4 regions of the Alteromonas naphthalenivorans genome follow, and region 4 is predicted to be linked to each of the others. Evidence: predicted binding sites of a transcription regulator. Region 4 holds the regulator's gene; each other region holds the start of a gene.

The links. Region 4 encodes LexA, which represses DNA repair genes until DNA is damaged. Its sites were predicted from a motif close to TACTGTATNNNNATACAGTA; they were not measured.
Region 1: the regulator LexA is predicted to act here: its motif matches at 2,170-2,189, upstream of uvrD (DNA helicase II).
Region 2: the regulator LexA is predicted to act here: its motif matches at 2,161-2,180, upstream of AMBT_RS13550 (LexA family protein).
Region 3: the regulator LexA is predicted to act here: its motif matches at 2,139-2,158, upstream of recN (DNA repair protein RecN).

Annotation. Positions count from the first base shown of each region.
Region 1 covers NC_015554.1:3,948,358-3,952,827, reverse strand. The annotation lists gene uvrD (DNA helicase II) at 1-2,117, opposite strand, end outside; gene cysE (serine O-acetyltransferase) at 2,439-3,257, shown strand; gene AMBT_RS17195 (HAD-IA family hydrolase) at 3,330-4,052, opposite strand; gene AMBT_RS17190 (tyrosine recombinase XerC) at 4,083-4,470, opposite strand, start outside.
Region 2 covers NC_015554.1:3,107,451-3,111,920, reverse strand. The annotation lists gene AMBT_RS13560 (GFA family protein) at 1-420, shown strand, start outside; gene AMBT_RS13555 (Y-family DNA polymerase) at 479-1,735, opposite strand; gene AMBT_RS13550 (LexA family protein) at 1,735-2,148, opposite strand; gene AMBT_RS22605 (hypothetical protein) at 2,493-2,660, shown strand; gene AMBT_RS13535 (DUF3301 domain-containing protein) at 3,231-3,536, opposite strand; gene AMBT_RS13530 (DUF3549 family protein) at 3,540-4,470, opposite strand, start outside.
Region 3 covers NC_015554.1:2,593,475-2,597,944, forward strand. The annotation lists gene AMBT_RS11305 (ATP-binding protein) at 1-1,977, opposite strand, end outside; gene recN (DNA repair protein RecN) at 2,164-3,849, shown strand; gene AMBT_RS11315 (outer membrane protein assembly factor BamE) at 3,969-4,325, shown strand.
Region 4 covers NC_015554.1:4,863,488-4,867,957, reverse strand. The annotation lists gene AMBT_RS21300 (TonB-dependent receptor) at 271-2,385, shown strand; gene lexA (transcriptional repressor LexA) at 2,542-3,168, shown strand; gene coxB (cytochrome c oxidase subunit II) at 3,752-4,470, shown strand, end outside.

The sequences.
Region 1 (4,470 bases), 920 kb from region 4:
TCAAAATTAACTTGTACCCTAGCGTGTTCACCACTGCCTTCGTAGTTTAGTACTATCCCTTCACCGAATTTACGGTGAACAACTTTTTGGCCCAACTGAAAGCCAGTTTCTTCAAATGAGGCGTGTGAGGTCGCTTGGCTGAATCGGTTATGTATCGGTCGAGAAATTGTAGACTTGAGTCTTACTTCTTCAACACAGTCAGCTGGAATTTCACGAATAAAGCGAGATGCGGTGTGGTATTTGTCTTGCCCGTATAAACGGCGGCTTTCCGCGTAAGTAATATATAGCTTTTCCATGGCGCGAGTCATGCCCACGTAACACAGGCGGCGTTCTTCTTCCATTCTGCCTGGTTCATCATTGGTCATCTGGCTTGGAAACATGCCTTCTTCGACACCGGCCATAAATACCATAGGGAATTCGAGCCCCTTTGCGGTGTGAATCGTCATCATCTGCACCGCATCTTGATCGGTGCCCGCCTGGGTTTCGCCTGCTTCTAACGAGGCGTGAGCAAGAAAGGCAGAAAGCGGCGTCATTTCTTCTGCTTCATCAGGTACGGTAAATTGCTTACACGCGGTAACCAATTCTTCTAAGTTTTCCAGTCGCGCTTGGGCTTTTTCGCCGCGTTCGGCTTGATACATGGCGTATAAGCCTGACTGCCTAATGGCCACGTCGGCGTGTTTTTCTAAAGGCTCGTCTACAGTAGCTTGTTCAAGCTCGGTAACTAACAGCACAAAACTTTGAAGGGCATTAAGTGCACGGCCTTTGAGCGCGTTTTCGTTAATGAGTAGTTGGCTAGCCTGCCACATAGAGCAATTATGTGTTCTGGCGGCTTCTCGTACCTGTGAGAGGGTTTTTTCACCCATACCGCGAGTTGGCGTGTTCACTACACGTTCAAAGGCGGCATCGTCATGAGGATGATTCATCATACGAAGGTAGCCAAGTGCATCTTTAATTTCTTGGCGTTCGAAGAATCGAAGGCCGCCATAAATGCGATACGGTGTACCTTGGTGCAGTAAGGCTTCTTCTAATACCCGCGACTGGGCGTTATTGCGATATAAAATGGCAGTGTCTTTTAACGCATTGCCTTGGTTCAGCCAGTCTTTAATTTTCGACACAATAAAGCGGGCTTCATCTAACTCATTAAACCCCGCATAAACAGAGATGGGCTCGCCATCGTTGCCGTCTGTCCAAAGCTCTTTGCCTAAACGGCCCGTATTATTATCAATAACCGTGTTGGCGGCTTTCAAAATGGTACCGGTAGAACGGTAGTTTTGTTCTAATCGAATGGTTGTGGGGTTATTGAAATCTTTCAAGAAGTGCTGAATATTATCAACATTCGCGCCACGCCAGCCGTAAATAGATTGGTCGTCATCGCCCACAATCATGATATTGTTTTGATTGCCGCTACACAGCATGCGTAGCCATGCGTACTGAATGTTGTTGGTATCTTGGAATTCGTCAACTAATACGGCGCGGAAACGTCGTTGGTAATTAGCGAGCACTTCTGGGTTTTTAGCCCAAAGTTCGTGTGCACGCAATAATAGCTCGGCAAAATCCACAAGCCCTGAGCGGTCGCACGCGTCTTGATACGCGGCGTAAATTTCACGCATCTTTTGTTGGGTTTGGTCATTGTGGGTTTCAATATGTTGAGGGCGCAGGCCTTCGTCTTTATTGCCGTTGATATACCACTGAATTTGACGGGGCACCCAGTGCTTTTCGTCTAAATTCATGGCTTTTAAAATACGTTTAATCAAACGGTATTGGTCGTCTGAGTCAAGAATTTGGAAGTTTTCAGGCAAATTAGCTTCTGCATGGTGGGCGCGAAGCAGCCTGTGAGCTAATCCGTGGAAAGTACCAATCCACATATTATTCAGACCACGACCCATCAACGACTCTATTCGGCCACGCATTTCTTTCGCGGCCTTATTCGTAAAGGTTACGGCCAGAATGGAAAACGGGGCAATATTTTCCACTTCCATTAACCATGCTATGCGATGCACCAACACCCGAGTTTTGCCACTTCCTGCGCCAGCTAATATGAGGGCGTTAGAAAGAGGGGCTGCTACCGCTTCACGTTGTTTATCGTTAAGCTCGTCAAGCAGTCGGGATACATCCATAATATGGTCAACCTAATTTGTCTAGTTTCAATGCTGCAACATTATGCCAGCTGACTGTGAATTTATACAGGCCTGTTTGATGAAGCTTAGCGGCTAGGGGGAATTTTTAGCGATGAACTTAGCCTTGTTTAGACGACACCAGCGGTATTCACGGGCAGGTTATCGATAAGTTGAACAATTTTCACGCTTGAAGCGTAGTCTGTAGGTGTTGTTTTAACTGTGGCTCATGTACACTTCGAGCCATTATGTTGCCTAATACAATGTAGGCCTTTTACCCGCATTTAAGTGGGCTCTGAACTTTATTTTTACAGGAACTGCCTCATGCACGCACTCTCTCCATCGACTGACTTTTGGTTATCGTTAAAAAAAGAAGCGCAAACTGTGGCAGAAAGCGAGCCGCTACTAGCAAGCTATGTTCACGCCTGTATTTCAGCACATCATAATTTTGAATCGTCGTTAAGCTTTATATTATCAAGCAAAATGGCTGATGAAGTGATGCCGGCTATTGCCATTCGTGAAGTGTTCGATGAAGCCTATTTGTTAGAGCCGTCAATTAGTGAGTCGGCAATGGCAGATATTAATGCTATTCGTGCCCGAGACGCCGCAGTAGATGATTTCTTAGTGCCATTGCTGCACTTCAAAGGGTTCCACGCAGTGCAAGTTCACCGCATGGCGCATTACTTGTGGTTGCATGGTAGACATCAACTTGCTTTGTTCTTACAAAGCCGTAATTCGGCTACCTTCGGCGTGGATATTCACCCTGCCGCTAAAATAGGTAAAGGGGTGATGTTCGATCACGCTACCGGAATTGTGGTGGGTGAAACCGCAGTTATAGAAGACAACGTGTCTATTTTGCAAAGCGTAACGCTTGGCGGAACTGGGAACGAGTCGGGTGACCGTCACCCTAAAATTCGCCAAGGCGTGTTAGTAGGTGCGGGTGCTAAAATTCTTGGCAATATCGAAATTGGCGAAGGCTCTAAAGTGGGAGCGGGTAGTGTTGTGTTAGACAATGTACCGCCGCACGTTACAGTAGTCGGTGTGCCGGCTAAAGTGGTTGGACGCCCAGTATGCCAGCGCCCTTGCGATTCTATGCGCCAAAACGTGTTAGAAGACAATCAGCCTTACTCGCAAAAGCCTTAAACGCGCCAGTACTTTAAGAGCAAGTACTTTAAGCGCCAGTACCTTAAGAGAAAGCGCTACTTACTGATTTACTTACAAGAAGTAAGCTAACTCGTCTAACGAATCTAATGCCACGTGAGGGAGTACAGATGCTCTCTCACGGGGTAAATGCATTTCTCGGTTGCATGCAAACCAAGCAGACTGAAACCCCGCATTTATCGCCCCATACACATCTTTAATAATGTTATCGCCCACGTGCAATATATTTTCCGGCGCATCGCCTATAAAGCTTGCTGCTTCATCGAACATAGCCCGTGAAGGTTTCATAGGTCGGCTAGTACTGGCATGTAAAATGGTATCGAAATAAGGCGTAATACCTATTTGGTCAGCGTTTACATTGCCGTTAGTAATACCTACCAGTGTCATATTTTCACTTAAAATTGATAAGGTTTTATGCACATCATCAGCCAAATCAAACTCGCTTCTGGCATGATAAAAACAGTCGAAACAGGCTTGCACGGCAGCATCTAACGTGTGGGTGTCTTGGGGTGGAATATCATGTATCAAAGCCGCATTTAACACCGCTAAGCGAAGTTTTCCCATATCAGATGAATAAGTAGGATTGGCCGTTATAGCATCCCGCTTTAGCTGTTGCCAGTGTGTAGGAGTTAATGCTGCTGCTTTGGGGTGATACTGCTTTAAATGCGTATTCAATGCTGCTTCGGCTTGGCGAATAATAGGTTCGTTATTATATAAGGTGTCATCAAGGTCGAAGGTCATAGCCTTCACGGAATTTATGGCTCTGAAGAACTGCATAATAGTTAAAGGCCTATTTTCAAAAGAGGATTATTTTTTATGTGCTCTAGGGTGCGCGGCATCATAAACCTTGGCTAAATGCTGAAAATCTAAATGAGTATACACTTGCGTGGTAGATAGATTGGCATGGCCTAATAATTCTTGCACCGCCCGTAAATCGCCGCTCGACTCTAATACGTGCGTGGCAAAAGAATGGCGCAGTTTATGTGGGCTTACTTTCTGACTAAGGCTTTGCAACTCTGCCATTTGGTTAAGCCGGTTAGCCACTTGGCGATTTGAAATGCGGGTTTTACGCTTGCTAACAAAAATAGCGGGTTCATAGGGTGAAGCATAAGCAGGGCGCACTTTAAGCCAAGCATGTAGCGCCTTTTGCGCTTGTCGGCCTAAGGGCAATATACGCTGCTTACTGCCCTTACCG
Region 2 (4,470 bases), 1.8 Mb from region 4:
GCGCAAGGAAGTTGCCTGTGCGGGGCTATTACCGTAATGGCGGAGAATATTAACCCTAAATTCACTGTTTGCCATTGTGATTCTTGCAGACAGTGGGGCGGTTCGGCGCTGTTTGCATTACAATGCGGTACGCAGGTCAAATTCGAAGACACGACCTCTAGTGGTAATAACGTTAGCATTCACCGGTCGTCAGATTGGGCTTCTCGCGGTTTTTGTGGCAACTGTGGTACTCATCTATTTTACAAGCTCAATGAGACCGGTGAGTACAATATTCCTGTCGATATATTTCAAGCACTAGATGGGTTAGAAATGGATATGCAGTACTTCAGCGATCAACGCCCGCACTACTATTGCTTTTCTAATAAAACAAAAGAAATGACCAAGGCTGAAATTCTGGCGTATTTCGCTCAACAGTCTTGAGTTACCAACAGGCAAAGCATGCACCGCTATTAACACGGGAAAGAAGCTATCCGACGTATCAACATTTAATGCGCGGGATCTCTTCCCATCGGGTAGTGGCTCTTTTCGTTAAGAAGTCTCTTTTCATGGCAAAATTTTGTTGAAAGCCCCTAGCCCCAAAATGCATCGTGTTTCTGCCATATCTAGCGTTTGTACTGTCAAGCACTGCCATTAATGCCGAGTTGTCCGTACTGGGTGTAAATAAATCGTCTTGGCGATATTTTTCGTCGCAAATGTCCAACAGACCCACACCCACTTTGTAGTAACGCACGCCTGGAATAAACAGTTTATTGAGCGCATCAGACGCTGCGTGAATAATATGTCGAGTATCATTGGTAGGAACAGCAAAGCTGGAAAGCGCCGACTGCTTAACATATCTGCTATCGTCATGAGGCGAATTTGCCGCAAAGAAGGTGGCGCTGTGAGCGAGTGAGTGTTGAGCGCGTAGTTTTTTAGTGGCTATTTCAGCGTGGGTGGCTAACGCTGCTCTCAATTCATCTTGTGTGGTAACTCTCTTTCCAAAACTACGGGTGCTGTAAATTTCTTTTTTAGCGGGTCTTATCTCATCCCACGTCATTCTTAGTTCACCCTGAAGTTCTCTCACTGTATTTTCTAGCACAATAGAAAAATACTTACGCATTTTAGCGGGGGATTGTTGTGACAGTGTATAGGCATTATTAATACCCATGGCCATCAATCGTTTTTCCAAGCGCCCACCAATACCCCATACATCTGCTACTGCCATGCGGGGTAATAATGCCTGCTTTTCTTGCTGCGTATTAATAACCGCTGAACCTCGAAAGCCGTCCAGCTTTTTTGCAGCGTGATTAGCTGCTTTAGCAAGGGTTGGAGTGGGGCCAAATCCAACGCCCACGGGAAGCTTTACCTCACGCCAAATAGTTTTTCTTATCTCATAGCCTAGGGCCAGCCATTCACTATCATGTAGGCGTGGCGAAAAGCGCATGAAAGCTTCATCAATACTGTATTCGTGCAATTCATCACAGAATTGAGACATGACAGAAAACATTTTTGAAGACACATCGGCATAAAGCTCATAGTTAGACGAGCAAACAACAACCCCTGCTTTTTTTGCTTCCTCTTTCACCTGAAAATAGGGAACGAACTTTTTAAATCCTAATCTTTTGGCAATAGGGCAGGCTGCGACCACGCAGCCATCGTTATTGCTCAACACCATAACGGGTTTGTTTCGCAGATTAGGGTTGTAGATTTTCTCGACCGATGCATACATAGAAGTGACATCTACTAGCGCAAACACTACTCACCTCCTAGTCGACGGGAGAGTTTTTTGTGAAGCCTAATGGAGCGCGTTACCACCCCTTCTATTGAAAATTCATCGCCTTCTTTTAAAAAGTAAGGTTTGTACAAGGGTGATGAAGAACGCAAGCAGCCGTGGCGTTTGTCTACACGCTTACAGACGAACTCACCGTTTAAGGTCGCCACAATAATGCACATGTCAGAAATATCTTCAGCTCTTGAGACAATCAGCAGGTCGCCGTCATGAATGCCATCGTCCATCATCGACTTGCCTTGTGCGTAGCCAATGAAGGTAGCAGCAGGTTTATCAATAAGCAGAGAATCTAGACTCAAGCCTAGTTCGGTATATTCTGCAGCAGGCGACTCGAAGCCTACGATGCCCGCTTGTGCAGTGATAGGAATAAATTTAAGCATACACTTCAAAAATACTGTTTATTTGTACAGTATTTTAGTGGGTTCATACTCATCAATCAATCTCAGTACAGAAAATACTCGTCTTAATGGCGACTGTAATGACCGGCAAAATTCGCAATTGGTCATAATGACGACAAGCTTTGTACGACATTTCCTACAAAAGTGTAGGAAATGTGGGTTTTTTTTCGTGGTTTATATCTAGACTAAAGTCTAACGTTGTTGATTTTTATAGGTTTTTCATTTTCAGATCATATTAACTCCTTATTTTCTCCTTAATTTATTGTAATTCTGCCTAGCGGGAATTCTTGGTAGGGATATTATTAATGGCGTCACAGGGAAACACGATGAGTCAGGATGATTTTAAGGACAACCTTGGACAACTTAAGGAAGAGAATCCCTTAACAGGAGTGAGGGGAGATGGAATAGCAGGAAGCATCACAGGGATGATAAGCGCACCGGACGTGCTGAAATGGAATTGCCAAAGAGACAAGCAAGGAAAGCGCAAGCGATAAGGAATCGCAACAGGAAGTAGAAAGGATTTGGCGAAGGATCGTCATAAAAAGGAAAGATATAGGATATATCGTAAAGGAAAGCTTGGAAGGCTTAAGCAAGGATAGTTTGCGCAGGATGCGCAAGAGCAAGGCAGCTCAGGAACGAACGGACCGCTTAAGGATTGAGCTAGTTGCACAGGATGTGTAATGTAGAAAGGATGAAAGGATAGGAACACTAGCTTTTGCTGGCAAGGAACAGCCTTAGGATGAGGCCCCCACGTGCAGGATAGATGGGATGCTTAGGATAAATGGAAAGGGATTTACGCAAGGATGGGTAACTCGCACGGGAACACGCGAGAGAAGATGGAAAGGGGCGTATATGGATTTTAATCGGGAAGATTTTAGTCGCAAAGGAACGCAGAGAGGGAAACTCAAAATTCCAGGAAAAGGGGTAGCAGAGAGGCTACCCCTTTTTTTTGCGTAATTTTTGGCGTTGCCACTAAAACGCTCACGTTTAAAGACGCCCATTCCGCTCGGCATAGTCATCTCGTTCATACCTAATACTATAGCGGGCTAACGAATCCGAAGAACTTAATTAACTCTGTGAGGTGGTAAGGTAGTTCTTATAATATGTTTGCCTACTAACTCCACTTCTCCGCTGTATCTGTCTTCACCATTACCGGAAAATTCAAACACAAAGATATTATGCCAATCAGGCTTGCTGTAGTTGAAGGTAATGCGGGTTTTGGCTCTGGCAATACTGAGCAGTTGCAGTTGATTGTTTTTACAGTACTGGCGCAGGTAACTATCAGTAAATTCGGAAATACTTCGTATGCGCCAAAACTGAAAGGCGACAAAGCCTAAGCCCAACCATAAGGTTAATTCAAGAAGTGTCATTCATTACCCCTTAGTTTGTGAAAACAGCGTGCCAATTGCGCTGGCCAGTAAGTCACTGCGTTCTGGGGTTCTTAGTATGCCTAGTACTAATTCACGTAACTGGGGTACTTGAACAAGATCAGAGAAGAAGCCGCGGAATACGTCGCCATTATAGTTTTCTTGGTTATCGACCTCGGCAACCGCTTCAAAAAATAGCAGCAGTAATTTCTCGTCCATTTGCTGAAAATGGCGGGCAGCAATAACACTTAATATATCTAATCGGTTCAATTTCTTAGCTTCAAAGTGAGACACTAATTGCGTATATATAGTGTCGTTTTTGGTCTCACAAGACAAACCCCGTAGCGCGGCTAAACTTATTTCATCACCGTCTAACACTGAAAGCATGCATTGGTTAAGCCGCTCAGATACGTTCGCAACTTCGGCCATTTCCATAAAAGCCCGTTGAAATGGTTCGGCAAAAAGTGAAAAGTTACGCAGCACACTGTCTTGCACTTCTTGAGCGTTTTCCATTGAGTCTAATCTAATGACCACATCCGCAATTGCCTGTAAGGGAATGGTTTGCCAGTCAGCCACCTGCGGCGCTTTCACGTAGGCGATAACATACTGTGCGCTGACGCTAATCGGCTGATTCAGCTTCGCGCGAACCAGTGCATTAAATTGCGCAAGTAATGACTGCGCGGGCACAAATGAATAAGGATTATCTGGCAATGTGTTAGCCGCTTCAGAATCATCAGAAATTGATTGGCCTAGTGCATCGACAATAATTTGCAGAAAATGGTTTCTTGAAGCCGCTACCACTAATCCCTGCTCGTCTAGAGGGAGTTTGATAAACCAAATATAGTGCTGATTTGAGCTATTTTTATTCCAAAAAACAATGCCGAACCACGCATGTTGCTGGCGAGGGAAGGGCGCAACAGTTGAGCCATTCTCAATA
Region 3 (4,470 bases), 2.3 Mb from region 4:
ATAAAATTCTCTTACTGGTTCAGAAGAGTCCAATGCGAACTCAAAGCTTGAGGATTTTGCACCAAGAATTTTGGCGAAAAAGCTAAACTCCATGTCTGTTGATAAGTAATATCTATAAGGATAGATATTGTTAGAGGTGCGACGAATCATAGATTGGAAAGTTGAATGCACATAGTCATCAGCTATGTATGAAAGCGTAGATTCAGCGTGAACATCAATACCTGCGATAGTTCTATCTATCATTGAACGTGAAAAGCCACGACTATGAAATCGGAAGGTATCTAAAATAGTGATAAGACCTGAAACTGCTGCTTTATCGTCAGTTTTAGACGTTATTCTTCCAATATTTGATTCGTAAAGTGCATATAATCGAGCGCTAACAAACATACGACGAATATCTGACGGGGTAAATAATAGGATCTTTTGATTTTTTGCTTCACCGGCAGTAAACACGAAAGCGTTATTGTTGCCATCAATTCGAGTTTTCAAATTTTCGGTATAGTATTCAAAATGATCATTTAACATCAGCTTAAGACGCTTGAAGTTCCCCCAAGAGTGAAGAGTGAGATATTTGACAAAGATTTCGAAGTAAAAAAGAGTATCAACAATAGTATTCTCTTCAAGGTTATTAATATCTGCTTTTTTACTTTTCAAAAAACCAATAATATCAGCTGAGTCCGAATCGAAAACTACTGTATTTATATATTGCCTGACCATAGAAGTATAGTGCTCGAATTGACCGTCGGACCAATCAGTGAGTAGTGTAGGAATATAAAAAATATCATCGAAAACGCTCTCATATAGCACACTGGTATAGCCTGATTCAGAATAATAAGCATCTACAATTTCTCTGCCCGCCACCACGATAAACACACAACGTGAGTTACTCATAAGTGCTTTCAAGCCTCCCAATAGCTCATCAACTTTCTGTTTGCGAGACTTTGTATTCGTAGCATAACTTTCGGTAGGAGATGGGTTAATTTTATCGACTTCATCAAGTATTATTATGTAGCCCTGCCCTCCAGCCCGCTGCTTGTTAATATACTGTTGAAGTTGCTCTTGAATTCGCCGAGCGGATATTGGCTCTTGAGTAAACTTTTTACGATTTTGAAATAGTGGAACTCTAGTTTGTGGAATAGCAACACCATTACTGTTGTCCCATTCTCGACTAAATCGCGAAGCAAATGTAAGCTCTTCAAGCAAGCCGTGATGGGTAGCTATATGTTTGTAAAAGAACTTTCCAATCCAATAGAGTAATGCTGTAGCGATTAAATATCTGACGATAAGCCAGTCGATATTAAACGCTTTGTTATTTGATTCACTATCGACCGCTTTGAATAGAGGTTGGAAGGCAAAATATTCTGAAATGAAAAGCTCATAGAGTAGAGTCGAGCCTAAAAATAAAATAAATAAAAATATTTTGAAACGACGATACCCAGCTAAGCTTATTGAATACATCAACTCTGTTATATCGCAAAGAATGTCACGGGTAGAGAGATCCGAATCAACACCGATGTCTAATTTCAAAATATGGCAATTAATTATAAGAGCTTGACTTGATCTAGTGCCCACCTCCTTATTGGTATCAAATGTGGCTGATCCTTTCAAAGAAGATAATCTCAGTTTTACAGGCCATAATCTCGAAACATGGTGATATATTTTTTTCAGTTTAAGTTTTAGTTTATGTAGGTTGGTGATATTTTCTCTATTTAACTTAACTCCTGAATTGATGGCTTCTGCATAACTATTAGAAACATTATCCACTAAATGGGTTTTTCCAATCCCTCTGTAGCCACCAACTAAGAAACTCGCCCCTTTTCCATTCATTGCCTCAGAAATAGATGATTTAAGCTTTATCTTGAAGCGTGCTCTTCCTATAGATTGATTATTTTTCGAGGTCTTTGTACTTACAGGTATTGCAACGTAAGGAATCTTTTGATTTGCATTTTTGTCGGCGATAGTCTCAGGATCTTTCATTGTCCATTCCTTGGTCATGCTGATATCAATATAAATATACATACAGGTTAAAAATTAACCAACTATATTATTTTTTCTTCAACTCGGACAAATAGACTACGTAAAATGAAAAATTATGAGACTATACTTTACATGTGAAAAATACTGTATATATTTACATGCACTGTATAAACATCGAGTATAGTTATGTTAGCGCATCTTTCTATTAGTAACTTTGCAGTGGTTAAGCAACTGTCAGTTAATCTTGAAAAAGGGCTTACTGCCATCACTGGGGAAACCGGTGCCGGTAAGTCTATTGCCATTGATGCTTTAAGCTTGTGCTTAGGCGAACGAGCTGATGCAAACGCCGTAAGAAGCACCGCGTCTAAAGCAGAAATTATTGCTCATTTTGCATTGGCCACAAATGCGAATGCAAAGCGCTATCTCGATGAGCATGAACTCACCTCTGACGAGGATGAAAACAGCTGTTTTATCCGCAGAGTTATATCGAAAGAAGGCCGTTCAAAAGCTTTTATTAACGGTATTCCCGCGTCACTTCAGCAATTGAAAGGTTTAGGCCAACACTTGCTTGCTATACATGGTCAGAATACTCACCTTCAACTTTTGAAAGAAGATTATCAACGCCAGCTTGTTGATACTGTGGGCAACCACAAAGACAGCCTTTCAAATGTAAAACAACACTTTGCCCTATGGCGTGAAAAGCAAAAAATGCTTAGCGAGCTACAAGCGCAAGCTCAGCAGCGTGAAGACAGATTGCAATTGCTTACTTATCAAGTTAGAGAGCTAGACGAATTTGCCTTAGAAGACGGTGAGTTTTTAGAACTCGAAACTGAACATAAGCGTTTAAGCAATGGGCAAAGTTTGCTAGAGCAAGCACAAACTAGTTTTTATCACTTGTACGAAAGTGACGAAGGCAATGCACTGTCTATATTACAAAATAGCATAGACCGTTTGGGCGAACTTGAATCTCACGATGCCAGTTTAAGCCCTATTCTTGTGTTGTTAAATGAAGCGGCCATTCAGGTTGAAGAAGCGGCCGGGGAATTGCGCCATTATTGCGATGACCTAGAAATAGACCCTCTTCGTTTACAGCAGGTAGAAGCTCGGTACGCAAAAGCGATGGAATTAGCACGCAAGCACAGCGTTATGCCCGAAGATTTATTTGCGCATCACCAAACCCTAGCGACTGAGTTTGCTTCGCTAGGCGATCAAGAGTCTTTGTTAACCACACTAGAAGATGAAGTCGATGTACTTAAAGCCCAATATCTAAGTGAAACGAAAGTATTGTCTGAATGTAGATTAAAAGCGGCAAATTATTTGGCTAGTGAAATTGAAACCCAAATTCATCAAATGAACATGCCTCACGCTAAGGTAGCCATTGAAGTTAATTACGATGAGTTTAAAAAGCCATCAGCTTTAGGCCAAGACTCGGTAGAAATTAAAGTTTCTACTAACCCCGGCCAAGCAGCTGACAAACTAGATAAAGTTGTATCTGGTGGTGAACTTTCAAGAATTGGCTTAGCCATTCAAGTTATTGCCAGCGATAACCATGCCACGCCTACTATGATTTTTGATGAAGTAGATACGGGCATTAGCGGGCCTACCGCGTCGATTGTGGGTGGGTTGCTTCGCCGTTTAGGCAAACAGGTACAAGTCATGTGCGTTACCCATTTACCTCAGGTTGCTGCGCAAGCGCATAACCAACTCTTTGTTACTAAGCTTACCGACGGTGAAAGTACTGAAACACAAATGTTGGCGTTAACGAAACAAGATAGAGTGGATGAATTAGCACGCTTGTTAGCTGGCGACAAAGTAACCAAGTCGGCCCTTGCTAACGCAAAAGAGTTATTGAAAAGCGCGCAATCGAACTAAAATGCAGTTGATTGGTCATACTTGTCGATGTAGCATGCCTTCGTGCTTACATTAACGCACCCCACCCGCTTGTATGCTGTTGGGTAACGAAGAAAAAGCAATACTGGACTGATTTACGCATGAAGTTGCAACATTTATTAATAATTTTAGGTTTTACCCTTACATCAAGCGCTTGTTCTAATTGGATTTATCGTATTGATGTGCCTCAAGGTAACTTTCTCGATCAAAGAGACGTTTCTAAACTACGCATCGGCATGACTAAAGAACAGGTTATCTACGTACTTGGTAACCCAGTAGTACAAGATTCTTTCGATGATGATACCTGGTACTACGTTTACGATATGAAACGCGGCATGAAAAAACGCGGTGAAGATTTCCAAAAGCAAATGGTTATTACATTTGAAGACGGCAAAGTAACGTCAGTAGAAGGTGACTTTGAGCTGTCTGAAGAATTCAATACGCCGCTAGACAGTTAAATAGCAACCGTAAGTACTAACACATATATGGCGAAGGAGCGTTTGTTTATTAACAGATTGCTCCTTGCTTGTTAGAGGTTTACACAAGTTGCTTTAAACAAGTTTATCCCCTCGATTTATCTGTAGCCCTCACACGTTAAGGAAT
Region 4 (4,470 bases):
TACTCTGATTAAGCATAGCTAGAAGAAGGTTTACTTTATGCCTTAATAGCAATCTTGTCACCTCGACCTAGATACCATTGAGGGTACTGAGCCGATTCGAAAGGTCGGTTTCAATAAACTGTCTCGTTAAGCTGACGGAGTCATTTATAACAAAAGTTTAATTTTTATTAATATACCTTTTAATTATTGATAAATCTGACTAGAATCCGCTCTAAATAAGAATATCTATCATTTTCAATACTGTTTGAATTATCACTCGAGGAGACTTGCTTGAAACTTGGTAAAGCAACTATTTCTACTGCTGTTCTATTAGCACTTTATGGCACATCTGTTTTGGCTCAAGAAAATATAACTGAGTCAGAAGAAAGCGTTGAGCGTATTACCGTACGCGGCGCATTCTTTGGTCAACAAGTCGCCACAGCGGTTAAAACCCCTACATTATTAGTTAACGTGCCGCAGTCAGTATCTGTTGTAAGCGCAGCACAAATTTCAGAACAAGCATTGTTTAGCATTGCTGATGTTATGCAATACACCCCAGGGGTGAGCATTGGATTGGGTGAAGATCATCGCGATCAAGTGACTATTCGTGGTCAGAACACGACTGCGGATTTCTTTGTTGACGGTCTTCGTGACGACGTTCAGTACTTTCGCCCGCTATATAACTTAGAGCGCGTTGAAATATTGCGTGGCGCGAACGCGCTTTTATTTGGCCGTGGAGGTGGCGGTGGCGTGGTTAACCGTGTGACTAAAGTGGCCAGTAGCGCTGAAGATTTCACTACGCTGTCAGCAGGTATTGATACCTTTGGTGCAGGTTCTATTAGTATAGATACCAATAAAGCCATAGATGCGAACAATGCTTTTCGTTTTAATGGTGTGTTTGACAGTATTGATAATCATCGTGATTTTAAAGATGGTGAACGTTACGCCATTAACCCCACCTATACATGGATGGCTAACGACGACACCACGGTGGTTGCATCTTACGAATACGTAAACGATGACCGTTTAGTCGATAGAGGTATACCTTCATTAGATGGTGCGCCGCTAGAAGGCTATGACGACACCTACTTTGGTGATCCAGATTTCAACAATACTACCCTTGAAGCACATATTGCCCGTGTTCGTGTTGATCATGCACTATCGCAGAGTTGGAACTTGAACGGTACCGTTCAGTTTGCTGACTATGACAAAGCTTATCAAAACTTGTACCCCGTTAATTTTGACGCTGATGCAGGTACGGTTACGTTAGACGGTTATCGCGATACCACTACTCGTGAGAATGCGTTGGTTCAATTGAACCTTATCGGGCAATTTGCGACAGGTGATATCAACCATACCTTACTAACAGGAATGGAGTACGGTAGCCAAGATACAGAAAATACTCGTCGTGATGCATTTTTTGCAGACAGCCAAGACGACCAAGTATCCTTTGTGTTTAGCGACCCATTGGTTATTCCTTCAATGACGCTGACGGACCCAGTAAGAGATCGTGCGTCAGACGTCACCTTTACCTCAGCGTTCGTGCAAGATGAAATTAAGCTTAACGAGAATTGGATTGTGGTTGCCGGTCTTCGCTACGATAATTTTGATATCGATGTGGTAGACAGTATTGAAGTAGCTAACGGTGCCGACGATGGTAACAGTGGTTTTCTTTCGAGCTCTGATTCACAAGTGTCTCCTCGTGCAGGCCTAATTTACAAGCCTGCAGAATCAGTTTCGATTTACGCCAGTTACAGCAAATCGTTTTTACCTCGTTCAGGTGATCAATTCCTTTCCCTGTCGCTTACAAGCCAAGCGCTGGAAGCTGAAGAATTTGAAAACAAAGAAATTGGCGTTAAATGGAATTTCTCTGACTCACTTAGCGTAACCGCGGCGGCATTTGAAGTTGAACGTGAAAACGGCACAGCGCAGGATCCTAACAACCCAGAAGCGTCTATTTTAACTGGCACCGAAACCAAAGGTTTTGAAGTGCAGGTGGTGGGCAAGCTTTCAGAGCGTTGGGTAATAAATGCTGGGTATAGCAACCTTGATGGCGAAGAAATGGGCCGCATTGTAGACGGCGCACTGGCAAATCGCGACTTAGCACAGCTACCAGAACACATGCTGACGTTATGGAACCAGTATGAAGTTAACGATAAGTGGCGTGTTGCATTAGGCGTGATTTATCAATCTGAGCAGTATGCCTCTTTAAATAATACCGTTGAACTACCTGACTTTGTTCGCGTAGACGCTGCAGTGTATTACGATTACAGCGAAGACGTTAAAATTCAGCTAAACGTGGAAAACGTATTCGATGAAGACTATTTCCCGTCAGCACACAACGACAACAATATTGCTACCGGCGAGCCGCTTAATGCGCGTGTGAGTTTGCAATATAAGTTTTAGTCACGCTGAATGGTAGTGATAAATAAAGCGGCTTTGATGGCCGCTTTTTCGTTGTGGTTAGGCCGATGAAAAAAAATTGCTTTGCAGAGCTTTGTGCTTGTCATTTCCTTTTAGGTGTATATACTTACAGGAACTGTATAGACAGACAGGTCTTTTATGCGCCCACTCACAGCAAGACAAACAGAAGTTCTCGAGCTTATAAAAACAACGATGCTCGAAACTGGCATGCCGCCTACCCGTGCAGAAATTGCCCGTCATTTAGGTTTTCGTTCTGCGAATGCCGCTGAAGAACATTTAAAAGCGTTGGCCCGTAAAGGCGTCATCGAAATACTTCCAGGCACTTCTCGTGGTATTAAGTTGAATATTCCTCTTGAAGATGAAACCCCTGAAGAAGAAGGTCTACCTCTTATTGGTCGCGTGGCTGCGGGCGAGCCGATTCTAGCGCAAGAGCATATAGAGTCTCATTATAAGGTCGACCCTGCCCTGTTTCAGCCTCACGCCGACTTCTTACTTCGTGTAAGCGGTATGAGTATGAAAGACATTGGTATACTGGATGGTGACTTGTTAGCCGTGCACCGCACGACGGACGTCCATAATGGGCAGGTGGTAGTAGCACGTGTCGATGAAGACGTTACTGTTAAACGCCTTGAAAAGCGTGGTCGCGAAGTATTACTTCACGCTGAAAATGATGAATTTTCACCGATTAAAGTCGACTTAGCGTCAGAGCCTTTTTCCATTGAAGGAATTGCCGTTGGTGTTATTCGAAATGCTGATTGGATGTAACCTTTTAGCTATTTAGTAAAGAAAGCGGCTTATAGGCCGCTTTTTTGTATGTTTACCATACCTTGCTTACACAATAATCGTAGTTAAGCCTAAGAAATTCCTCAAAAGCCACCAAATACCGCTCCCACATATTTTATCCTATTTATGTCACCTTTTTTAGTGCTAACTCGCGCTATTTTAGTTATCTGTTTTGTTTGAAAAGCAATCATAAGTGCGTAACTAGCTTTTGATAATAAGCAACTTATTGGCTGCTTCTATTTGCCCATCTCGTTCAAAATGAGCGTTTCAAACAGGCTCGCTAAATACCGGTGTAACGTCCATACGCTGTGACGTCATTCACTTCTCTGTCATACCACGTTGATTAAAAATTAAACGCTGCAATTGTTTTTTCTTAGAAAAGACTAGACTTGTGCGTTTTATTGAGCAATTCTTATACTGTTTTTAACAAAATAATAACAATAGCTGTAACTTTGTTTTACAACTAATGCTGGGCAGTTAAGTTAAGAGTTGGATTTCGGGTATCAGTTGCCAGAAGCGCAGCGCATCTATTGCGTTAATGCTTCTGTTATAACGGAGGTGTTGAGTGAAACGAGTAACGACACAAGCGGCGACACAAGCGACAAAGTGGCTTTACGGGCTTCCACTTTTGCTTACTTCGCCACTACTGTTTGCTGATGCAGCAACGGGCGAAGGCTCTTCCATTAATTTGCGGCGAGGCGCAACAGACATAAGTGGTCAAGTATACGACCTGCATATGTTGATGTTCTTTATCTGTATCGCAATCGCTGTTGCGGTTTTCGGGGTTATGTTTGCCTCAATGTACTTGCACCGTAAATCCAGAGGCGCTAAGCCCGCTCACTTCCATGAAAATGTAAAAGTGGAAATTGCATGGACAGTAGTGCCTTTCATCATTCTTATTCTTATGGCTATTCCTGCCGCTAAAACCCTTATAGCGATGGAAGATACCAGCGAACCCGATCTTACCGTTGTCGTTACTGGTTCCCAGTGGAAGTGGCATTACCGGTATATGGACAGAGACGTTGAGTTCTATTCGTTAATGGCGACGCAGCGAGAGCAAATTGAAAATAAATTCGAAAAAGGCGCGAACTATCTGTTGGAAGTCGACCGCCCGTTGGTAATCCCCACAGGGCAAAAAGTGCGCTTTCTTATTACCTCTGATGACGTTATTCACTCGTGGTGGGTACCGGACTTTGCAGTGAAAAAAGATGCTAATCCAGGGTTTATTAATGAGTCTTGGGCAAAGGTGAACGAGCCTGGTATTTATCGTGGACAGTGTGCCGA